One region of the Actinomadura rugatobispora genome, then DNA from elsewhere that is predicted to be linked to it. Evidence: riboswitches for the same ligand, from Rfam matches in the RefSeq annotation. Region 1 holds a riboswitch; the other holds the start of a gene.
The links. A riboswitch is a leader RNA that binds a small molecule or an ion and turns the genes downstream of it on or off. The one in region 1 is predicted to bind glycine.
Positions count from the first base shown of each region.

Region 2: it holds a riboswitch for glycine, as region 1 does, so the genes downstream of both, gcvP (aminomethyl-transferring glycine dehydrogenase) here and gcvT (glycine cleavage system aminomethyltransferase GcvT) in region 1, are expected to answer to the same signal.

Region 1 is NZ_AP029191.1:3,374,072-3,378,276, reverse strand. Features, by position in the region: gene ACZ466_RS14265 (serine hydroxymethyltransferase) at 1-263, opposite strand, end outside; gene gcvH (glycine cleavage system protein GcvH) at 267-656, opposite strand; gene gcvT (glycine cleavage system aminomethyltransferase GcvT) at 678-1,775, opposite strand; glycine riboswitch at 1,842-1,954, opposite strand; glycine riboswitch at 1,956-2,052, opposite strand; gene ACZ466_RS14250 (M50 family metallopeptidase) at 2,243-3,535, shown strand; gene ACZ466_RS14245 (MarR family transcriptional regulator) at 3,586-4,077, opposite strand.
Region 2 is NZ_AP029191.1:11,261,673-11,265,877, forward strand. Features, by position in the region: gene gcvP (aminomethyl-transferring glycine dehydrogenase) at 1-1,711, opposite strand, end outside; glycine riboswitch at 1,779-1,890, opposite strand; glycine riboswitch at 1,891-1,986, opposite strand; gene ACZ466_RS50490 (lysylphosphatidylglycerol synthase domain-containing protein) at 2,372-4,205, shown strand, end outside.

The sequences.
Region 1 (4,205 bases):
TCCTTGGCGCGGTCGATCGCCAGCTGCTCGGTGACGTCGACGAACTCGCAGCCGCCGTAGTAGCGCCTGCCCGGATAGCCCTCGGCGTACTTGTTGGTCAGGACCGACCCCTGGGCCTCCAGCACCGACACCGGCGCGAAGTTCTCCGAGGCGATCATCTCGAGCGTGGACTGCTGCCGGTCCAGCTCGGCGGCCACCGCGCGGGCGACCTCCGGGTCGGCGTCGGCCAGCGACTCGTTCAGCGGGTTCTTCGGGGACGGCACGGCTCAGGACTCCTCGATCAGCTTGCCGTAGGCCTCGGCGTCGAGCAGATCGCCGGGCTCGTCGGAGATCCGCACCTTGAAGATCCAGCCCTCGCCGTACGGATCGTCGTTGATCACCTTGGGCTCGTCGATCACGGCGGCGTTGATCGCGGTGATCTCCCCGCTGACCGGCGAGTAGATGTCGCTCACCGACTTGGTGGACTCGACCTCGCCGCAGGTCTCGCCGGCCTCGACCGCGTCGCCCTCCCCGGGCTGCAGTTCGAGGAAGACGATCTCGCCGAGGGCGTCGGCGGCGTGCGCGGTGATCCCGACGGTGACGATGCCGTCCTCGTTGCCGAGGCCCGACACCCATTCGTGCTCTTCGCTGTAGCGCAGCTGCTCCGGAACGCTCACGGTGGTATCTCTCTCCAGGTCTCAGGAACGCTTGTAGAAGGGCAGGGCGACCACGTCGACCGGCTCCCGGCGGCCGCGCACGTCGACGGCGAGTCCGCTCTCGTCCACCCCGTTGTCCACGTACGCCATCGCGATCGGCGTGCCCAGTGTGGGCGACGGGGCGCCGCTGGTCACCACCCCGCACGGCGTGCCGTCCGAGGTGACCACCTCGTACCCCTTGCGGGGCGCCCGGCGGCCGCGTGCGACCAGCCCCACGAGCCTACGGCCTGGCGGGGTCTGCGCCTGCGCGGCCAACGTGGCCTTTCCCACGAAATCTACGGGCTTGTCCAGCTTGACCACCCGGCCCAGGCCCGCCTCGAACGGGTTGGTCTCCGCGGTCAGCTCGTTGCCGTACAGCGGCATGCCCGCCTCCAGCCGCAGCGTGTCGCGCGCCGACAGCCCCGCCGGGGTCACGCCCTCGACCGCCGCCAGCTCCTTCCACAGCGGCACCGCGTCCCCGGCGGACACGAACAGCTCGAAGCCGTCCTCGCCGGTGTAGCCGGTACGGGCGATCAGCGCGTCCACGCCCGCGACCTCGTCCGCCATGATCGCGTAGTAGCGCAGGTCGGCCAGCGGCGCGGCGGTGAAGCGGGACAGGATCCCCTGCGCGTCCGGGCCCTGCAGCGCGATCAGCGCGTACTCGTCGGACCGGTCGACCACCCGCGCGCCCGGGAAGCCCGCCGCCCGCTCGGCCAGCGCCTCCCGCACGGTCGCGACGTTGGCGGCGTTCGCCACCACCATGAACGTCTCCGCGGCCAGCCGGTAGACGATCAGGTCGTCCAGCACCCCGCCGTCGGCCCCGCAGATCATCGTGTAGCGGGCCTTGCCGACGGCCATCGGGGACAGGTTGCCGACCAGCGCGTGGTCGAGCGCGGCCCCGGCCTCCGGCCCGTCCACGAAGACCTCCCCCATGTGGGACAGGTCGAACAGCCCCGCCGCGGCGCGGACGGCGCGGTGCTCGGCGGTCTCGCTCGCGTACCGCAGCGGCATCAGGAAGCCGGCGAAGTCGACGAGGTGGGCGCCGAGGTCGCGGTGGACGTCGTACAGCGGCGTCTTCCTGCCGGGCGCTGTGCTGGACATGGGTCGGCTCCTTCGTCGCGGGCGCGTGGTCCAATCGTCCCACCCGCACCGGGCGTGGTCGGTGCCTCCCCCTCTGTCATCGGCCGGTCGCGGCGCCTGAGAGCTTCACCCCGCGCCGACGAGGGCGGAGGGGCTTTCACCTTCGGCGGGGGACGGTGCGTCCCCGCTTTCCAGAGGTACCTGGTCCGCGCGGTCCTGGGGCCTGAGAGGTTCCGGGGAGGATTTGCTCCTTCGGCGTCCCCGGCTGGCTGCCAGGGCACTCTCCCGCGCGGGATCAACGGCTGGTCGCCAGGCTAGCAGCGGCGACGTCCCGCGACCAGACGCCCCCCGCCCCCCTGGGGGTGAACCGAAAGGCCCGGACGGCCGTATCACCGGCGGGTGCGGGTGCGCGAGTACGCGGCCGCCGAGGACCCGGATCACGTAACCTGAACGGGTCGCTGGAGATCACGACGGAGGGACGGGCGGGCATGGGCTGGTTGGCGGGAGTGCTGATCCTGTTCTTCGGCCTGCTGGCCTCGATCGCGCTGCACGAGCTGGGCCACTTCTCCTTCGCCAAGCTCTTCGGCGTCCGCACCCCGCAGTTCATGGTCGGCTTCGGCCCCACCCTCTGGTCGCGGCACAAGGGCGAGACCGAGTACGGCGTCAAGTGGATCCCGCTCGGCGGCTACATCCGCATGATCGGCATGCTGCCGCCGCGCAAGGGCGACCGGCCCGGCGAGGTCCGCCAGATCAGCACCGGCCCCTGGCAGGGCCTGATCGAGTCGGCCCGCGGCGCGGCGCTGGAGGAGGTCCGCCCCGGCGACGAGAACCGGGTCTTCTACGCCAAGAAGTGGTGGCAGAAGCTCATCATCATGTTCGCCGGGCCCGCGATGAACCTCATCCTCGCGGCGATCTTCTTCGGGATCCTGCTGATGGGCATCGGCACCCCCACCCCGCAGCCGGTGATCGGCTCGGTGGCCAAGTGCGCGATCCCCGCCGGCTCCAAGCTCACCGACTGCCCGCAGGGCTACACCCCGACCCCGGCCGCCTCCGTCGGCCTCCAGGCCGGCGACCGCATCACCTCCTACGACGGCCGCGCGATCACCTCCTACGACCAGCTGCAGGGCCTGATCCGCGACTCCGGCGGCCGCACCGTCGCGGTCACCGTCCAGCGCGACGGCAAGCCCGTCCCGCTGCAGGTGCCCGTCACCCGCAACCAGATGTACGACCTGAAGGACACCGACAAGGTCGTCAACGTCGGGTTCCTCGGCATCACCCCGCTCCAGGAGCGCGAGCGCCAGGGCCCGGTCGCGGTCGCCGGCTACATGGGCGAGCTGACCGCGCACACCGCCGGCGCCCTGCTGCGGATGCCGGAGAAGATGGTCGGGGTCTGGCAGGCCGCGTTCGGCGACGAGAAGCGCGACCCCAACGGCCCCATCGGCGTCGTCGGCGTCAGCCGCCTCGGCGGCGAGATCGCCGCCTCCGAGAGCCCCACCGTCGAGAAGGTCGCGATGTTCGTCGCCCTGCTCGGCTCCCTCAACCTCGCCGTCGGCATGTTCAACCTGATCCCGCTGCTGCCCCTGGACGGCGGCCACATGGCCGGGGCCCTCCTGGAGGGCCTCAAGAAGGGCTTCGCCCGCCTCTTCAAGCGCCCCGACCCCGGCTACGTGGACGTGGCCAAGGCGCTGCCCGTCACCTACGTGATGGCCGCCGTGCTGATCGTCATGGGCGGCCTCCTCATCTACGCCGACCTGGTCAACCCCATCCGCTTCGCCGGCTAGCGCGGGCCGTGTTTCAGGCCCGGCCCACGGCGCTCGGGCGAATCAGGTTCTCAGTCGGTGACGAGGTCATCGGTGGCCCGCCGACCGGCCGATGTCGTGCGGCCGAGGAAGTCGACCAGAAGTTCGAGTTGGTCGGCTGTGTACTCGGCACATATCCCGTCCATCGACGCATTCATGCCGGAAAGCAGCCGGAACAGGTCGGAATTGCGGTCGCGAAGAGCGCGGACGACGACCGCGCGACGGTCGACGGGGTCGCGCTCCCGGGCGATCCAGCCACCGCGTTCGAGCCGGTCGAGGACGCCGGTCATCGTGGCCGGATGCATGCCGGTGCGCCGTGCGACGGCCGTGGGGCTGAGCGGGCCTTCCCGGTTGATCAGGTCGAGGCACTGCAGGTCGGCGTCCTTCAGCTTGAGATGCGCGCTGACGTGGTGGTTGAGCAGCGACAACTGGATGTTCATCTCGCGCAACGACTCCTTGAGCGCATTGCTCAGCCGCCGGTGGCGTCGCCTCTCGTCAGCGCCACCAGAAACCTCGGGTCCCATATACCGCGCTCCCCGTACCGTATGAATCGCCGATCAGAGCGTATCCGCAAGCACGAACGCGGCTCGGGGGCGCGGCATGTGCCGTGGTCGGCGGAGGGCCGGCACCACGCGCGGAACGGTGGGCCACG
Region 2 (4,205 bases), 4.6 Mb from region 1:
AGCCCGCGTTGGGCTGCACCGACACCCTGGCGTAGCCGGTGATCTCCGCCAGCCGGTCCTCCAGCTCGCCGATCAGCTCCAGGTAGCCGCGGGCCTGGTCGACCGGGGCGAACGGGTGGATGTTCGCGAACTCCGGCCAGGTGATCGGCTCCATCTCGGCCGTGGCGTTGAGCTTCATCGTGCAGGATCCGAGCGGGATCATCGACCGGTCCAGCGCGATGTCCTTGTCCTGCAGCCTGCGCAGGTAGCGCAGCATGGCCGTCTCGGAGCGGTGCTGGTGGAAGACCGGGTGGGTGAGGTACGGGCTCTCGCGCCGCAGCCCGCCCAGGCCGTCGCCCTCCGCCCCGCCCGACATCGCGCCCTCCAGCCCGAACGCGCGCCAGACGACGCCGAGGTGCTCGCCGGTGGTGGTCTCGTCGCAGGCGATCGCGACGTGGTCGGCGTCCACCGGGCGCAGGTTGACCCCGCCCTCGCGGGCGCGCTCCACGACCTCGGCGGCGCGGCCCGGGACCCGGGCCAGGACGGTGTCGAAGAAGCGGTCGTGCACGACCTCGACGCCCAGCGGCCCGCGCAGCCCGGCGGCCAGCGTCCGCGCGTGCCGGTGGACGCGCTGGGCGATCGCCGCCAGCCCCTCGGGCCCGTGGTAGACGGCGTACATGCTCGCCATGACCGCCAGCAGGACCTGGGCGGTGCAGATGTTGCTGGTGGCCTTCTCGCGGCGGATGTGCTGCTCGCGGGTCTGCAGCGCCAGCCGGTAGGCGGCGGCGCCGTCGGCGTCGACCGACACCCCGACCAGGCGTCCGGGGAGCTGCCGCTGGATGCCCTCGCGCACCGCCATGTAGCCGGCGTGCGGGCCGCCGAACCCGTACGGGACGCCGAACCGCTGCGCCGAGCCCACGGCGATGTCGGCGCCCGACTCGCCGGGCGGCCGCAGCAGGGTGAGGGCCAGCAGGTCGGCGGCCACGACGACCTGGGCGCCGCGCTCGTGCGCCTGCGCGCTCACCGGGGCCAGGTCGCGGACCGCGCCGGAGGCCCCCGGGTACTGCAGCAGCACGCCGAAGAAGTCGCCCTCGGGCAGGCCCCCGGCCAGGTCGGCGGTGACGACCTCGATGCCCAGCGGGACGGCGCGGGTGCGCACGACCTCGATCGTCTGCGGGAGCGCGTCGGCGTCCACCAGGAACGTGCCCGGCTCCTTGCGCTTGGAGACGCGGTGCGCCAGCGCCATCGCCTCGGCGGCGGCGGTGCCCTCGTCCAGCATGGACGCGTTGGACACCGGCAGCCCGGTGAGGTCGCTCACCACGGTCTGGAAGTTCAGCAGCGCCTCGAGCCGGCCCTGGGAGATCTCCGGCTGGTACGGGGTGTAGGCGGTGTACCAGCCGGGGTTCTCCAGGACGTTGCGGAGGATGACGCCGGGGGTGATCGTGCCGTGGTACCCCAGCCCGATCATCGAGGTCAGCACGGTGTTGCGGGACGCCAGCTCGCGCAGCCGGTCCAGCGCGGCGGTCTCGCTCAGCGCGGGCGGCAGGTCGAGGGGCCGGCCGGTGCGGATCGCGGCGGGCACCGCGCCGTCGATCAGGGCCTCGGCTCCGGAGTAGCCGATGGCCGCCAGCATCCGGTCCTGGTCGGCCGGCGCGGGCCCGATGTGCCGGTCGGCGAACGCCGAGCGGTGCTGCTGCGGCGAGGCCACGGGGGCGAAGTACTGGTCGGTCATCGTGGGGAGCCTCCTGGGCTTCTGCGGTCGCTCAGGGCCGCCACCGCGCCCTGCCGGGCCGGCGGCGGTCTCCCCCTCTGTCATCGGCACCTGAGAGATTCGCCCGCGGTACGGGATTTGCCCCTTCGGTGAGGCCCGTTCCCCCTGCGATGGGGGCCACGCCTGCTTTCCAGAGGTGCCTCGCCCGAGCGGTCCTTTTGCCTGAGAGGTTCCGGGGAGGGTTGCCCCTTCGGCGCCCCACGCTGGCTGCGTGGAGTCTCTCCCGCACAGGGTCGACGGCATCTTTCCCCCGAAAGCCTATCCAACCTCCGGGCGGAACGATCGTGACGGGCCCCGGTCACGGGCGGCGGAGGTGCCGCGGACGTCCGCCACCGGCCCCGAACCGTTGATCTCGGGTGGCTACGGACCAGTACGATTGCCCACAGCTCACGGGGAAGGGACCTGCCGTACGAGCGCTTGGTCGAACGGCGGGTCGGGGCGCGGGCGGCGCCCTTTCTCCGCGGGGTCCGGCGACGGCCCCGAAAAATGGGGGGCCGCGGGGGCCAGGAGGGTACGAATCACCTTGAACGTGCGAGCGGTCGGAGCGGGCGCCGCGCCCGACGGCGCGACGCCCCTCCCGGGACGCTGATCACAGTGAAGGGTCCGGACGGCGGTGTGGGCGTGACACAGACCCACCGGCAAGAGCACGAGGACGAGCGCGAGGACGCGGCGGCGCGGCCCGGCCAGGCCGCCACGGCCGTGCCCGTCGACGAGCCGCCGCGGCCCGACCGGATCCGCAGGCCCTCGGACGCCATCCGCTTCGCCGCCTCGCTCGCGGGGCTGGGCGCGGTCATGCTGCTGGTGTCGTTCGCCCCGCAGGCCACGCACGGCCTGCAGACCGACATCTCCGAGACCACCGCGCACGCCCCGCTCTTCCTGCTCACGCTGGCCACCATCGCCTCCAGCTTCGGGGTGCTGGCGGTGCCGGTGGCCTTCGCGGTGGAGCGGCTGTTCCACAAGGACGGGACGCGGGTCGCGATCGCGCTGCTGGCCGCGGTGATCGCGTTCGCCGTCACCATCCTGCTGGACGACCTGGTGATCACCTCCGCGCCCGGCGGGGTCCTGGACTCCCTCATCTGGGGCGGCACCGACACCGCCCCGGTGCACACCGACATCGCCCCGGTGATCGCGTTCGTCAGCGCGGTGGGGATGGCCGGCCGCACCCGCTGGCAGGCCGCCACCTGGTCGATGATCGGGCTGGCCGCGCTCACCGGCCTGACCGCCGCCTACGCCTCGGTGGCCGCGCTGGCCGCCACCTACTTCCTGGGCAACGCCATCGGCCACGGCACGCTCTACGCCGTCGGCACCCCCAACCCGCGCCCGCCCGGCCTCGCGGTCGTCGCCGCCCTCGAACGCCTCGGGCTGCGCACCGTCCGGGCCCAGAGGTTCCAGCCGGACGACCTGCCCGAGGTCCGCCGCTACGGGGTCAGCGTCGCGCACGCCCCCGGCGCCGTCCCCACCGACACCTCCGGGGTCGCGCTGCCGCGCGGCGACTGGCAGCTGGAGGTCCGCGTCCTGGACCGCGACCAGCAGACCGCCGGCGTGCTGTACCGGGTGTGGCGGCTGGTCCGGCTGCGCGAGGCGGCCCCCCGCCGCCCGGTGCGCTCGCTGCGCCGCTCGCTGGAGCAGGAGTCGCTGATGGCCTACGCGGTCGACGCCGCCGGGGCCCGCACGCCCCGGCTGGTGGGCACCTGCGAGGTCGGCACCGAGGCGGCCCTGATGGCCTACGAGTACGTGCCCGGCGCGCCGCTCGACGCCGTCCCCGACGACGACCTCACCGACGCGGTCCTCACCGACGTCTGGGGGCAGTTCAAACGGCTGCAGTCGGCCCGGCTGGCGCACCGCCGGCTGGAGGGCGGCGCCATCCTGATCTCCGACCGGGGCCACGCGTACCTCACCGACCTGCGCTCGGGCGAGATCGCCGCCGGCGACCTGGCGCTGCGCCTGGACCTGGCGCAGCTGCTGACCACCCTGGCGCTGCGGGCAGGGCCCGAGCGGGCGGTCCGCACCGCCGTCGAGGTGCTGGGCGAGCAGGCGCTGGCCGCCGCGGTGCCGCTGCTGCAGCGGGTGGCGCTGTCCCGCGACACCCGCGCGGCGCTGCGGCACGACCGCGAGCTGCTCACCCGGATCCGCGAGCAGATCGTGCGGCTGAAGCCGGAGAGCGAGGCGCCGCCGATCCGGCTCGAGCGCTTCCGGCCCCGCACCATCTTCAGCATCGTGGCGCTGACGGTCGCGGCCTACATCGTCGTCCCGCAGCTCAGCAGCGTCGACCCGGTCCGGCTGGTGGCGGGCGCCGAGTGGTGGTGGATGGGGGTGGCCCTGGCCGCCGCCGCGCTCACCTACCTGGCCGCCGCGTTCATGCTGATGGGCTTCGTCCCCGAGAAGCTGCCGCTCGGCCAGACCGTGCTGGCGCAGGTCGCGGCGTCGTTCGTGAAGCTGGTGGCCCCGGCCGCGG